Regions from separate parts of the Duganella violaceipulchra genome, predicted to be linked through region 1. Evidence: predicted binding sites of a transcription regulator. Region 1 holds the regulator's gene; each other region holds the start of a gene.
What was found. The regulator sigma-54, encoded in region 1, starts transcription at its own class of promoters, with help from an activator protein. The targets are predictions, from matches to a motif close to TGGCANGNAANCTGCTTT.
Positions count from the first base shown of each region.

Region 2: the regulator sigma-54 is predicted to act here: its motif matches at 1,742-1,759, upstream of KVP70_RS16795 (urease accessory protein UreD).
Region 3: the regulator sigma-54 is predicted to act here: its motif matches at 2,378-2,395, upstream of KVP70_RS25165 (TorF family putative porin).
Region 4: the regulator sigma-54 is predicted to act here: its motif matches at 1,866-1,883, upstream of KVP70_RS32200 (beta-propeller fold lactonase family protein).

Region 1 is NZ_JAHTGR010000005.1:265,716-269,298, forward strand. Features, by position in the region: gene KVP70_RS12015 (enoyl-CoA hydratase/isomerase family protein) at 1-961, opposite strand, end outside; gene hpf (ribosome hibernation-promoting factor, HPF/YfiA family) at 1,055-1,414, opposite strand; gene KVP70_RS12025 (RNA polymerase factor sigma-54) at 1,492-2,970, opposite strand; gene lptB (LPS export ABC transporter ATP-binding protein) at 2,976-3,583, opposite strand, start outside.
Region 2 is NZ_JAHTGR010000008.1:208,223-211,805, forward strand. Features, by position in the region: gene ureC (urease subunit alpha) at 1-212, opposite strand, end outside; gene KVP70_RS16785 (urease subunit beta) at 214-540, opposite strand; gene KVP70_RS16790 (urease subunit gamma) at 552-854, opposite strand; gene KVP70_RS16795 (urease accessory protein UreD) at 875-1,732, opposite strand; gene KVP70_RS16800 (hypothetical protein) at 1,870-2,100, shown strand; gene KVP70_RS16805 (NAD-dependent epimerase/dehydratase family protein) at 2,203-3,099, shown strand; gene KVP70_RS16810 (DUF945 family protein) at 3,103-3,583, opposite strand, start outside.
Region 3 is NZ_JAHTGR010000015.1:143,569-147,151, forward strand. Features, by position in the region: gene KVP70_RS25155 (ammonium transporter) at 1-1,159, opposite strand, end outside; gene KVP70_RS25160 (P-II family nitrogen regulator) at 1,171-1,509, opposite strand; gene KVP70_RS25165 (TorF family putative porin) at 1,521-2,288, opposite strand; gene KVP70_RS25170 (accessory factor UbiK family protein) at 2,567-2,806, shown strand; gene KVP70_RS25175 (YifB family Mg chelatase-like AAA ATPase) at 2,905-3,583, shown strand, end outside.
Region 4 is NZ_JAHTGR010000038.1:9,775-13,357, forward strand. Features, by position in the region: gene adh (aldehyde dehydrogenase) at 1-689, opposite strand, end outside; gene KVP70_RS32200 (beta-propeller fold lactonase family protein) at 893-1,834, opposite strand; gene KVP70_RS32205 (TonB-dependent receptor family protein) at 1,952-3,583, shown strand, end outside.

The sequences.
Region 1 (3,583 bases):
TGACCAGCGCGCGCACGCCTTCGATCACTTCGCCGTCCTCGAAATTGTGGCGCACCAGCGTGCGCTCCATGCGCAGGCAATCGGCCACGTCCAACGCGGCGCCGCGCCGGACCAGCTCGTGCGTCACGCACATCATCAGCGGCGAACGGGTGGCCATCACTTGCAGCGTCTTTTGCGCGAAGGCGCTGTCGTCGGTTTTCAGCGAGGCGACGATGGCGGACACCGAGCCGGCGCCGAAGTGGCGGTCGATGGCGGCGCGCTCGGCCGCCAGCTTGCTGTCGCCGGCAGCGGCCTTGAATGGCGCCGCGAAGGCCGCGATGGCCGCGGCCACGCCAGCCCCCGGAGTCGACTCAAGCAGCGCCGCCAGCGCCGCCATCTCGCTGCCCGGCACAAAGTGATCGGCCAGCCCCGCGTGCAGCGCATCGGCCGCGCCGATGGTGACGCCGGTGACGCCCAGGTAGCAGCCCAGCTGGCCCGGCGCGCGCGCCAGGAAATAGCTGCCGCCCACGTCCGGGAACAGGCCGATGTTCACTTCCGGCATGGCCATCCTGGTGCGCTCGGTGACGATGCGCACGCGGCAGTCCGGACCGCCCTGCGCCACGCCCATGCCGCCGCCCATGACCACGCCGTCCATCAGCGCGACGTAGGGCTTGGGATAAAAATGGATCAGGTGATTGAGCGCGTATTCCTCGGTGAAGAAATCCTCCACCAGCGCGCTGCCGCCCTGCGGCGTGGCGCGGCCGGCGTCGTAGAAGAAGCGGATGTCGCCGCCGGCGCAGAAGGCCTTTTCGCTGCTGCTGCGGATGACGACGGCGGCCACGCCGCTGTCGTCGCGCCAGGCCAGCAGCGCCTGCGTGATATCGCGCACCATCGCCAGCGATAAAGAGTTCAAGGCCTTGGGGCGGTCCAGGGTGATGAAGCCGGTTCCGTTGCTGACGCTGGTGTGGACGTATACGCTCATGGAGTCTCTAGGGTCGTGGTGAAAACCCTATTTTACTGCGGGCGCAAAAAAGGGCGCCTCTGCGCCCTTAGTTGGATGGTGCCGGGGCCGTTGTTATAGGGCGGCGGCAGCGGGTTCGTAGCTATCCGGGAGATGCTTGATCGCATCGTGGCCGTGCTCTTGGACCTTGGCTTTGTACTTCATGACCTGCCGATCCAGCTTGTCGATCAAGGTATCGATGGCGGCGTACAGGTCCTGCGACAGGCTTTCCACGTAGACGGTCTTGCCCGACATGCGCAGGTTGATTTCAGCCTTCTGGCGTTTCTCTTTCTCTTTGAGGTTATCTACAGTCAGGATGACAGCAATATCAATCACTTGATCAAAGTGGCGGGTGACGCGTTCCAGCTTGTTCTGCACGTATTCACGGATGGCCGAGGTCACTTCGAGATGATGTCCACTGATGGTGAGATTCATACACACTCCTAAAGATAATGTCGCTTCTTACGGTTAGTGCGGAGCCCATTACCGCCGGGCGCGCAGGAACCAAATAACTACAAAGATTTACGGAGACTGACTGGCGGGATCTTCAACGCTTCGCGATATTTGGCAACAGTGCGTCGCGCAATCACCATGCCTTGTTCTCCCAGCATGTCCGCAATCTTACTGTCGGATAAAGGATTTTTAGGGTCTTCTGCTCCTGTCAATTGCACGATGAGTGCGCGTATCGCCGTCGAACTTGCTTCCCCCCCCGCTTCGGTGGCGACATGGCTACCAAAGAAATATTTCAACTCAAACATGCCATGCGGGGTCAGCATATATTTTTGAGTTGTTACACGAGAAATAGTGCTCTCGTGTAGACCCAGTGTATCAGCAATTTCGCGAAGCACAAGGGGGCGCATGGCAACGGCGCCATGGGAGAAAAAGTTCTTTTGTCGTTCTACTATCGCTTGTGCGACGCGCAAAATCGTGTCGAAACGCTGGCGCATATTCTTGATCAGCCACTTCGCTTCCTGCAGCTGCGCGCCCATCGCGCCCTCGCCTTTTCCCTGCTTGAGCAGGTTGGCGTACATGGCGTTCACGCGCAGGCGCGGCATGACGTCGTTGTTCAGGCTCACTTGCCAGCCGTTGCGCGCTTTTTTGACGATCACGTCCGGCACCACGTAGTCCGACACGTCCGACGCGAACGCCGACCCCGGATGCGGATTGCACTGGCGGATGACGGTTTGTGCTTCGCGCAAATCTTCGTCGTCGCACAGCAGCGCCTTCTTCAGTTTGTTGAAATCGCGCTGGGCAAACCAGGTCAAATGATTTTCAACAATCGTCAGCGCCATGCGCCGCGTGACCATCGGGATGGCCGGCAGGCGCTTGATCTGCAACGCCAGGCATTCGGACGCGTTGCGCGCGCCCACGCCCATCGGGTCGAAGCTTTGCAGCATCGACAGGGCGGTCTGCAATTCGTCGAGCTCCAGTTCCAGCTCTTCCGGCAGGCGGGCCAGGATCTCTTCCAGCGATTCCTCGAGGTAGCCGTTTTCGTCCAGCGCGTCGATGATCAGCTCGACCAGCGCGCGGTCGCGCATCTCCAGCACCGTCACCCGCATCTGCTCCATCAGATGTTCGCGCAGGGTGCAGTGGCTGGCCTCCAGTTGCGGACGCGAGTCCTCGTCGTCGGGCGCCTTGCTGCGGCCGGCGTCGCTCCAGTCGACGTCGGCGTCGCTGCTGGTGCTTTCGGTGTCGGCGGCCGGGCCGTCGTAGTTGTCGGCGTCGGCGGCCGGCGCCTCCTGGGCGTTGGGCGGGCCTTCGGGCGGCGCGTCGCCGACCGGGGCTTGCTGGCTGATGGCGCCGTCCGACAGCAGCCGCAGCGAGCGGTCCAGCGGGTCGTCGAGGCGCTCCAGCAGCGGATTATCGGTCAGCAGCTGTTCCAGTTCCTGGTGCAGCTCCAGCGTCGACAGTTGCAGCAGCCGGATCGACTGCTGCAACTGAGGTGTCAGCGCGAGGTGCTGCGACGTGCGCAGTTGCAAAGACTGTTTCATGGGTTTTACATACGGAAGTGTTCACCCAGATACACGCGACGCACCGATTCGTTGGCGATGATGTCGTCTGGCCGGCCTGAAGCCAATACCGTGCCCTGGTTGATGATATATGCGCGGTCGCAGATGCCCAGCGTTTCGCGCACATTGTGATCGGTAATGAGGACGCCGATGCCGCGTTCCTTGAGAAAGCGCACGATGCGCTGGATCTCAATCACGGCGATCGGGTCGACCCCGGCGAATGGTTCGTCGAGCAGCACGAAGCGCGGGTTGGTCGCCAGTGCGCGCGCGATCTCCACGCGGCGGCGCTCGCCGCCCGAGAGCGACAGCGCCTGGTTTTCGCGCAGCTTTTCGATTTGCAAATCGGCCAGCAGGGTATTGAGCCGTTCATCAATGGCAGCCTTGGATAAAGGCTTGCCGTCCACCTTCTGGATTTCGAGGACGGCGCGGATATTTTCTTCCACCGTCAGCTTGCGGAACACCGACGCTTCCTGCGGCAGGTAGGACAAGCCGAGCGAGGCGCGGCGGTGGATAGGCAGCGAGGAGATATCGGTGCCGCTGATATCGATGCTGCCGGCGTCCGACGGCACCAGGCCGACGATCATGTAGAACGAGG
Region 2 (3,583 bases), on a different contig from region 1:
GTGATCACCGTGTCCATCACCTCGGCGGCCACGCGCTGCGACTGGCCCATGCCGTCGCGGATCACTTTGCCGCCGCCAAATTTGACTTCTTCGCCGTAGGTGGCGTAATCGTGTTCGATTTCGATAAACAGTTCGGTGTCAGCCAGGCGGATGCGGTCCCCCTTGGTGGGGCCGAACATTTCCGAGTAGGCGCGGCGCGAGATTGTAGCCATGTCAGCCCTTCGGTGGATTGGGATCGAGCTTGCCCATGACTTTGCCATTGAAGCCGTAGACCTTTTGATCGCCGCCCAGCTTCACCAGTTCCACCGTGCGCTGCTGGCCCGGTTCGAAGCGCACGGCGGTGCCGGCGGCGATATTCAGGCGCATGCCGTAGGCCTGCCAGCGCTCGAACTTGAGCACCGTGTTGACTTCAAAAAAATGGAAATGTGAGCCAACCTGCACCGGCCGGTCGCCCTGGTTGGTCACCACCACGGTCGCGGTGGCGCGGCCTTCATTGAGGCCGATCTCGCCCTCTTCGAGTATGTATTCGCCTGGGATCATGATGACCTCCTTTAGGGGATGGGGTTGTGGACGGTCACCAGCTTGCTCCCGTCTGGGAACGTGGCTTCGACCTGGATGTCGGGGATCATTTCGGGTATGCCTTCCATCACGTCCGCGCGGGTCAGAATGCGGGTACCATCGGACATCAGCTGCGCCACGGTCTTGCCGTCGCGCGCACCTTCCATGATGGCGCAGGTGATCAGCGCCACCGCTTCCGGATAGTTCAGCTTCAGGCCGCGCGCGAGGCGGCGTTCCGCCACGATGCCGGCGGTGAAAATCAGCAGCTTGTCTTTTTCTCTTGGTGTCAGGTCCATGGTGTTTCTCAGGTTTACCTTCAGGTTTGCCAGATGCGCGGCGTAACGGCCGCGCGGTCCAGCAGGTACGGGCGCAAGCGGCGCCAGACGGTGAGCATCAGGCGGCGCGCGGTTTCGCTGTCGTCGCCCAGGTGGCGCGCGACCAGCACGCCCTTGGTTTGGGTGACGCCGAATACGTGCTCGCCATCGCCAGAAATGTCAGCGCGGATCTCGGACAGCACGGCGGCGTTGAGCGGCTTGCCGGCGGCGATCAGCGTGGCGCAGACGGTCTTGCCGTTCAGCGCCAGCGGACTGTCGAGCCGACCGCCCAGCATCGCGCCCTGCTCCCACCAGATCAGCCGACCGTCGCGGCGGATGCTGCTGCGCTGGGTGACGGTGCCGGTGTTGAAGGTTTCGCCGGAGCCGCGCCGGCCCATGCACAGGATCTCGCAGCCGATGTAGGTGGCGCCGGCGGCCAGGTCGACGTGCTGCTCCAGCACCACGTTAGCGGTATCAAAAAAGATGGTTTCTTGTGGCAGCCATTCGAGTGCGGCGCCCGCGCCCACGCTCAGGCGCACGCTCTGGCGCGACACCTTGCCATTGGCCTTGTACCACTTGGCGGCGCCTGGCGTGGTGAGGAAGGCATGCGCCTGCGCGCCGACGCCCACTTCGATCGATAACTGGTCACCTCCCACCACGCCGCCCGGTGGATGGACCACGATGGCGTGGCACACCCTGGCGTCTTCCGGGTACAGCGCCTTCTGCACGCGCAGCGGGCCGTAGTGGCGATTGTCGAACAGCCGCGTGGTGCCGCCGTCGTCGGCAAAGCCGAGGGCGAGGCTGGCCCGCCATGCACTGTGGCTAGCGGCGAGTTCTCTGGATGCGGTGGTATCGGGCATGCCTGACGTAATGCAAGCGTCATGCCAGCTGAATCACGCGCTATATCCGCCGTAAGGACATTTTTCGCACCAAAGCGCGTCTTCTGCACCGCGATGGTGCAACCGGCTCCAGTAGCGAGCGTGGCAACCAGACCGGTTTGCTGCTGCGCGACAAGCAAGGCTACATCCCGGTCGGTGCGTCCACCGTTAGCATCACGCTGAGCATGGCCCGCGAAGCCGGCTCCTACAACGACGGCTACGCCGACAACCTGTCCTTCGCCGTGGCCGCCGCGCCAGTGCCGGATGCGGACACCTACGCCATGCTGCTGGATGGACTGGCCCTGCTGGGCGTGGTCGCCAAGCGCAAGCAGCGCAAGGTTCAAGCTTAATATTTGACCAAGAATCAAGAGTGCTTTGCGTCGCGCGGGCTGTTTGCGCGCGGCGTTCATCCTCATACTGTGTGCTTCTCGAACTAATTGAGTGAGCAAAGTATGAAAGTATTCGTCACCGGCGCAGCAGGCTTCATCGGCGGTTCGATCGCGGCGGGCCTGGTCCGCGCAGGCCATCAGGTAACAGGTCTGGTGCGCAAGCCGGAACAGCTGGAGGAGCTGGCCAAAATCGGCGTGACCGGCGTGGTCGGCACCTTGAACGACCGCGATCTGCTGATCGCCCAGGCGCAGGCGGCCGACGCCGTCATCAACGCCGCCAGCAGCGACAACCGCGCCGCCGTCGTCGCCTTTATCGACGCGCTGGCCGGCTCCGGCAAGGTATTCCTGCACACCAGCGGTTCCAGCATCGTCGGCGACGCCTCCGGCGGCGAAGGCACGGAACGCATCTACTTCGAAGACCAACTCCCCGCCCCCACCGCCGACAAGGCCGCCCGCGTCGCCATCGACGACCTGGTGCTGGCCGCCGCCGGCAAGGGCGTGCGCTCGGCGGTGCTGTGCAATACGCTGATCTACGGTCACGGCGCGCTGCCGCGCGACAGCGTGCAGCTGCCACGCCTGCTCAAGCAGGCCCGCAAGAGCGGCATCGTGCGCCATGTGGGACGCGGTCTGAATATCTGGTCCAACGTCCACATCGACGACGTGGTCGACCTGTATCTGCTGGCGTTAGAGAAGACCGAAGCGGGCGCGTTCTACTTCGTCGAAAGCGGCGAGGCTTCGTTCCGCGACATGAGCACTGCAATCGCCCGCGCGCTGCACCTGGGCGCGCCGCAGGACTGGCAGCTGGAGCTGGCCAAGGAAGAATGGGGCTACGAAATGGCCTCGTATGGCCTGGGCTCCAACAGCCGCGTGCGCGGCCAACGGGCGCGCACGCAACTGGGCTGGCAGCCGCATCGCCCGCCAGTGCTGGACTGGATCGCGGGCGACATGCTGCGCGCTTAAGCCTTACTGCTGGACAGGGGCCGCTGCCGGAGTAGCGGCAGGCTGCAGCTGCCTGCGTTGATAGACCTGCACCAGATCACCATCCGGCATACCTGGCAGCGCCACCACCTTGCCGTTGAAGGTCAGCTTGCCGCCCTTGATCTCGATGGTCGAACGCAGTTCGCCCTTCTCCATCACGGCAAAGCCCTCGTTCACCAGTTTGCCGATGACCAGGCCGGCGATGTTCTTGGCGCTCACATCGATCTGCCCGGCGACGTCGGGCGTCGTAGGGTCCACCTGCTTGGCCGCCATCATGCGCGAAACGTCGTTCACCATGGCGACTGGCAGGCGCACCTCGAAACGGGCGATCAACTTCTTGATCAGTTCTATCGGCGCGCTGAAATCGGCGTCCACCACTTTATCGAAATCGACGCGACCTTTGATCGAGGCCGTGTTGCCGTGATAGCTGGCGCTGATATCGTCGATCACTACGCTGGCGCCGGCC
Region 3 (3,583 bases), on a different contig from region 1:
CGACGTAGCCGCAGGCCGGGGTGATGGCCACCAGGCCGGCAACGGCGCCCGAAGCGGCACCCAGCATCGAAGGCTTGCCTTTGACGATCCACTCACCCAGCAGCCACGACATGGTGGCAGCGGCGGTGGCCAGCAGCGTGTTGACGAAGGCCAGTGCGGCGACATCGCCCGCTTCCAGTGCCGAACCGGCATTGAAACCGAACCAGCCGACCCACAGCAGCGATGCGCCGATCATGGTCATGGTCAGCGAGTGCGGCGCCATCGATTCGCGGCCGTAGCCGACGCGTTTGCCCATCATGTAAGCACCCACCAGGCCGGCAACTGCGGCGTTGATGTGCACCACGGTGCCGCCGGCGAAGTCCAGCGCGCCTTTTTGCCACAGGAAGCCGGCTTTGGCGGTTTCGGTCGCCAGCGTCGCGGCATCCTTGATCGCGTCAGGACCGGTCCAGAACCAGACCATGTGGGCCACTGGCAGGTAAGCGAAGGTGAACCACAGCACGACGAAGGCCAGCACCGCGGTGAACTTGGCGCGTTCGGCGAAGGAACCGACGATCAGGCCGCAGGTGATGGCGGCGAAGGTCGCCTGGAACACCACGTACACGAACTCCGGAATGACCACGCCTTTGCTGAAGGTGGCGGCGGTGGCGAAGGTGGCCTTGGCCGGATCCCAGATACCGTTCAGGAACAGGCGGTCGAACTTGCCGACGAAGGCGTTGCCTTCGGTGAAGGCCAGCGAGTAGCCGTACACGCACCACAGCACGATGATCAGCGCGAAGATGGTGAACACTTGCAGCAGGATGGACAGCATGTTCTTGGAACGGACCAGGCCGCCGTAGAACAGCGCCAGGCCGGGAATCGACATCATGATGACCAGGATGGTCGACACCATCATCCAGGCGGTGTCGCCCTTGTTCGGCACGGGGGCTGCGGCCGGGGCGGCCGGGGCAGCTTCGGCCGGCGCGGCGGCGGCTGGCGCAGCGACTGGCGCGGCGGCTGGCGCGGCGGCGACCGGGGCCGCTTCAGGCGCCGACGCGGCCGGTGCGGCGGCGGAGGCGACCGGGGCCGAAGCGGCCGGTTTGGCATCCTCGGCATGCACCGGCGCGGACAGCGCGAACAGCATGGATACCCCAGCGAGCAACGTTGTTATAGTTTTTTTCATCAAGCTTCCCCTTAAAGAGCTTCGTTGCCGGTTTCGCCGGTACGAATGCGTATGACTTGTTCCAGGTTGTACACGAAGATTTTGCCGTCGCCGATTTTGCCGGTGCGGGCAGCGCCTTCGATCGCTTCGATCGCCTGCTCGACGATGGAATCGTCCACCGCCGCTTCGATCTTGGTCTTGGGCAGGAAGTCCACCACGTATTCCGCACCGCGGTACAGCTCGGTGTGGCCTTTCTGGCGACCGAAGCCTTTGACCTCGGTCACGGTGATGCCTTGCACGTTGATCGCCGACAGGGCCTCGCGGACCTCGTCGAGCTTGAACGGCTTGATAATGGCGGTAATCATTTTCATGCTGGCCTCGCTTAGAAGGTTTTGGAAATGGTCAGGACAGCCCCGGTTTTGGCCAGGTTCTTCCCGTCCGGTCCGACGTAGGCTTTCGTGTCGGCATAGACCGCCGCCAATGCCACCGTCACTACGCCGAAATCTTTGGTCACGCCCAGCTTGTAGTCGGTGTAGCTGGAGGCGCCGTTGTGCTTGACGTTCTGGTGGCCGGCGTGCACGTTCAGCACATAGCCGTCGACCAGGTCGAAGTTGCCGGACGCATCGACGTAGCCGCTGTTCTTGCTGTCGGCAAAGCCGAACAGGTTGGTGGTCGATTGCGAGTATTTCAGCGTGACCGGGCCATAGCCGATCTGGCCGTACAATTCGAAGGTGTTGGCGCTAGGGTGCAGGCCGTTCGATGGATAGAAGTAGTACAGGCCGCCGACGTCATAGGTCACATCCTTGACGATCTCGCCGCGTTTGCCCGCGTACAGATCCCATTCGACATCGCCGTCGCCGCCCGGGGTGTCCTTGATCCACTTGATGGTGGACAGCCAGGTGCCTGCGTAGAGGCCGGTCGGGTTGTTGGTGTAGTCTGCGCCGCCCTGCAGTGCAGGTTTCAGACGGGTTTGCGATACGCCGCGGTAACGGTAGTCGCTGACAACGGCAGCGTTGAAGCTGACTTCATTGTCCGGTTTCGCTTCGGCCGCGGGTGCCGCGTCTTCGGCGCGCGCCATGCCGGCGCTCATGGAGGCGAATGCTAAAGTCAACGCTGCGATCAGTGTGAAGTTCTTGCTCAAGCTTTTCATAGTTGTTTTCCTTGTGTAGTTGAACTTATTTAGCAGTTGCGGTTTAAAATCCTATATGTAGCGAAGCGGGGTATGCGTTCATAGCTTCTGTAGCAGAATGTGTGCCAGCTAATGTTGTCGAGCTGATAGCTGCTGTATCAACCAGGGCAACGGGACCGCATTGGAAAAAATGTGAGAATGGGATGGGTGTGGCGGTGATTTTGCCGAATTTCGCACCACATTAAGGCTGGAGTGCACTGCAATGGTGCAGTGCATTGCTGGCGAGATCAAGGAATATTATGGATATGAACACTTTTTTTAACGACCTGCAGGGAAAGATCAATCAGGCCATCGAAAACTCACCAGCAAAGGACATCGAGAAGAACGTGAAGGCTATGATGACCCAGGGTTTTGCCAAGCTGGACTTGGTGACGCGCGAGGAATTTGACGTCCAGGCACAAGTTCTGGCCAAGACCCGCGCCAAGCTGGAAGCGCTGGAAGCGCGCCTGGCGGAGCTGGAAGCCAAAGCCGGCCAATAAAGCAGGTCCGCGCCGCGCCCGTTTGGGCTAGCGCAAAGCACCACAGCGGGCCTGGGCTACGCTGGCGACTGGTATCCCCACTGGTCGTCCGCTAACCCATGAGCCTAGCCGTACTCAAAAGCCGCGCCCTGGCGGGCATGGAGGCGCAGGAGGTCAGCGTCGAAGTGCATCTGGCCAATGGCTTGCCGGCCTTCACCATCGTCGGCCTCGCCGACACCGAGGTCAAGGAAGCCAAGGACCGCGTCCGCGCCGCCATCCAGAACGGCGGCTTCGAATTCCCCGCGCAACGCATCACCGTCAACCTGGCGCCGGCCGATCTGCCCAAGGAGTCCGGTCGCTTCGATTTGCCGATCGCGCTGGGCATCCTGGCCGCGTCCAAACAAATCCCCTCCACCCGCCTGCATCAATACGAGTTCGCCGGCGAGCTGTCGCTGTCCGGCGAGTTGCGGCCGATCCGCGGCGCGCTGGCCATGTCGCTGGCCACGCGGCGCGACGGCGGCACGCTGGCCTTCATCCTGCCGCTGGCCAATGCCGACGAGGCGGCGCTGGTCGGCAACGCCGCCATCTACCCGGCGCAATCGTTGCTGCAAGTGTGCAGCCATTTCGCGGCCAGGTCGGTCGAGTCCATGCTGTCGCGCCACGACTCGGCGCCGCTGGTGGAACAGCTGGCGTACCCCGACTTTGCCGACGTCAAGGGACAGCTATTCGCCAAGCGGGCGCTGGAGGTGGCGGCGGCGGGCAATCATTCGGTGTTGCTGGTCGGCCCGCCGGGCGCCG
Region 4 (3,583 bases), on a different contig from region 1:
TTCGATGCCAGCGGCTTGCCCGCTTCCAGGCCAAAGCCGTTGACCACATTCAGCACGCCGGGTGGCAGCAGGTCGCCGATCACTTCCAGCAGCACCATGATGGAGGCAGGCGTCTGCTCTGCGGGCTTGAGCACCACGCAGTTGCCGGCGGCCAGCGCCGGCGCCAGCTTCCACACCGCCATCAGGATAGGGAAGTTCCATGGGATGATCTGGCCGACCACGCCCAGCGGCTCATGGAAGTGATAGGCGTAGGTTTCGGAGTCGATCTGCGCGACCGAGCCTTCCTGCGCGCGGATGCAACCGGCGAAATAGCGGAAGTGGTCGATCGCCAGCGGGATGTCGGCGGCGGTGGTTTCGCGGATAGGCTTGCCGTTGTCGATGGTTTCGGCGGTGGCGATCAGCGCCAGGTTGGCCTCCATCCGGTCGGCGATCTTGTTCAGGATGTTGGCCCGCTCGGTTTGCGAGGTCTTGCCCCATGCATCCTTGGCTGCGTGGGCGGCGTCCAGCGCCAGCTCGACGTCCTCCGCGGTGGAGCGGGCCACTTCGCAGAATACCTGGCCGGTGATCGGCGTGATGTTGCCGAAGTATTCGCCCTTGACCGGGGCGACGAATTTGCCGCCGATGTAGTTGTCGTAGCGTTGCTTGAATGGATTGGCAACGCCCAATTTGCTGATGTCTGCGAGATTCATGTCGTCCTCTTTCTGCTGTGATTTTATGAGGCCGCGTAACGCGGCGGTGGGTAGTGCGCCCTCTCCTTTTCGCAAGCACCGTGCCAGCTGCGTTTTTGCCGGTGCGTCGCATGGAATACAGGGGCGGACGGCACGGGGAAGCGGTGCCTGGACAGTGACACCTGTTCAGGTTTGGAACAGGTGTTTGACTATGGAGCAGCTCTTCAGCGGATCACCACGCCCCATGGCAATTCACCGACCGCGACATCGGCCCGCTTCGCCGCAGCAGCGGTATCGATCACGGACACGCTATTCGAACGGCCGTTTGCCACGTAAAGCTTGGCGCCATCCGGCGTCAAGGCCATGTTCCAGGGGCGCTTGCCAACTGCAATGGTGGCGCTGACGGCGTTGGTGGCGGTATCGATCACCATCACATTGGCGTCAACGCCGTTCGACACATAAACCTGCCGGCCACTGGGATGCACTGCGATGCCGTTGGCGTTCTTCCCGGCCGGTATGCGCGCCGTCGTCGCCAGCGTCGCCATGTCGACCACGTACACCGCGCCTGCCAATTCGCAAGCGACGTAGGCGCGGGCGCCATCGGGACTGAATCCCATGCCGCGCGGTCGCAGTCCCACGGCCACCGCGCCGACCTGGCGCCGCGCGGCGACGTCGATCACGTCGACCTGCTCGGCCTCCTCCGCGCTGACCAGCAGCCAGCGGCCGTCCGGGCTAAAGACCGCGTGCTCGGGGTTCTTGCCTTTCACGGCGATATCCGCCAGCACCTGCCCGGAGCCGGCGTCGATCAAGGTCACGCTGTTGCTCTCCTCGACCGCCACCGCCACATACCGGCCGTCCGCCGATACGTTCACGCCTTCGGGCGACTTGCCCAACGCGATGCGGCGCACCGTGGCGCCGCTGGCGGTATCGATGACCAGCAGTGCGTTGCTGGCGGCGTCGGTCACGAACAACCGCACACCGCCTGGATCGGCAGCGATGCCCCGCGGCCGTTTGCCGGCGGCGATTTCGCGCACAACGGCGTCGCTGGACGTGTCGATCACGCTGATGCTGCCCGACTTCTCGTTTGGCACATAGGCAAAGGGAGCGGCCATCGCCGGGCCGCACAGCAAAAAGACCAGGGAAGACAGGATGCGAGAGCTGTTCATGGATATCGCCTTTCAGGAAAATGCCATCACCGTTGCAATCGGCGTGCCACCGCAAGATCGGGATGGCAGGTATATTGCTTACTGGTCCGGTACAACCCAGACCAAAACGGAGACAATATGAAGCAAGCCTTTTTCCCATTGAACGCGGTGGCGGCGCTGTTTGCCCTGAGCGGCGGCGCCATGGCGGCCGACGATGCCGCACCGCCGGCGGACGTGGTGGTGGTCAGCGCCACCCGCGTCGGACACACTGTGTTCGACATGCCGGCCGCCATCGACGTCATCGATGCGGAACGCATCCGCGACAGCCAGGCGCGCGTCAACGCCAGCGAGGCGCTGGCCGCCGTTCCTGGTCTGGTGGCGCAAAACCGCCAGAACTACGCACAGGACCTGCAGATCTCCTCACGCGGATTCGGCGCCCGTTCGGCCTTCGGCGTGCGCGGTGTGCACTTGGTTGCAGACGGTATCCCGGCGAGCATGCCGGACGGCCAAGGCCAGGCCGCCACCTTCAACCTCGACATGGCCGAACGCATCGAAGTGCTGCGCGGTCCCTTTTCCGCCCTCTACGGCAATCACTCCGGCGGCGTGATCCAGATGTTCACGCGCGACGGCGAAGGCCCGCCATCGGTGGAGACCACGCTGACCGCCGGCAGCTACGGCAGCCGCAAGGTCGACCTGAATGTGCAGGGCAAGCAGGCAGGCATCGGCTATGTGCTGGATGCTTCGCGTTTCGAAACCGATGGCTACCGTGCCCACAGCGCCGCCACCCGCGACCAGGCTTTCGTCAAGCTGACGCTGGCGCCGATGGCCGGCGCCAACCTGACCATCGTCGCCAACGCGCTGCGCCAGGACGACACCCAGGATGCGCTGGGCGCTGCCTGGGCCACCTACCAGCGCGACCCGCGCGCCGGCGAGATCGACGCCACCGATACCCAAAACCCGAAACGCACACTGGCCGACCGCTACAACACCCGCAAGAGCATCGACCACCAGCAGATCGGCGCCAGCTGGGAGCAGCGCTTCGGCGAGGACCGCTTGCGCGTGACCGCTTACGGAGGCAATCGCGGCGTAATCCAGTACCAGGCGTTTTCCAAGGCCTTCCAGGCGCCGGCCACGCACTCCGGTGGCGTGGTCGATTTCGACCGTGACTTTCACGGCACGGACCTGAACTGGCTGCACGTGGGCGAACTCGCTGGAGGCAAGCTCAGTACCACCGTCGGCCTGGAGTACGGCCGCTCCAGCGACGCTCGCCGGGGCTACGAAAACTTCATCGGCACGCAATTCGGCGTGAAGGGCGCATTGCGCCGCGACGAGGACGACAAGGTCACCAGCCTCGATCCGTATGTGCAGACGGAGTGGCAGTCAGGCGCATGGATGGTGAGCGCAGGCCTGCGCCACAGCAGCGTGAAGTTCTCGGTGGAGGACCACTTCCTCAACAACGGCAACGACAGCGGCAGCCTCGAATACAGCCACACCACGCCGGTGCTCGGACTGCTGTACCGCCTTTCGCCGGCGTTGAACGTGTACGCCAGCGCAGCGCGCGGCTTCGAAACACCGACGCTCAATGAGCTGTTTTACTCCGGCACCGGCGGCGGCTTCAACTTCCGTTTGCAGGCCGCGCAGAGCACCCATCTTGAAACCGGCATCAAGGCGCGGCTGGGCGATGTCACGCGCATCAACGCCGCTGTCTTCCAGGTCCGCACCCGCGACGAACTGGTGGTCGACAGCAGCGTCGGCGGCCGCACCAGCTAT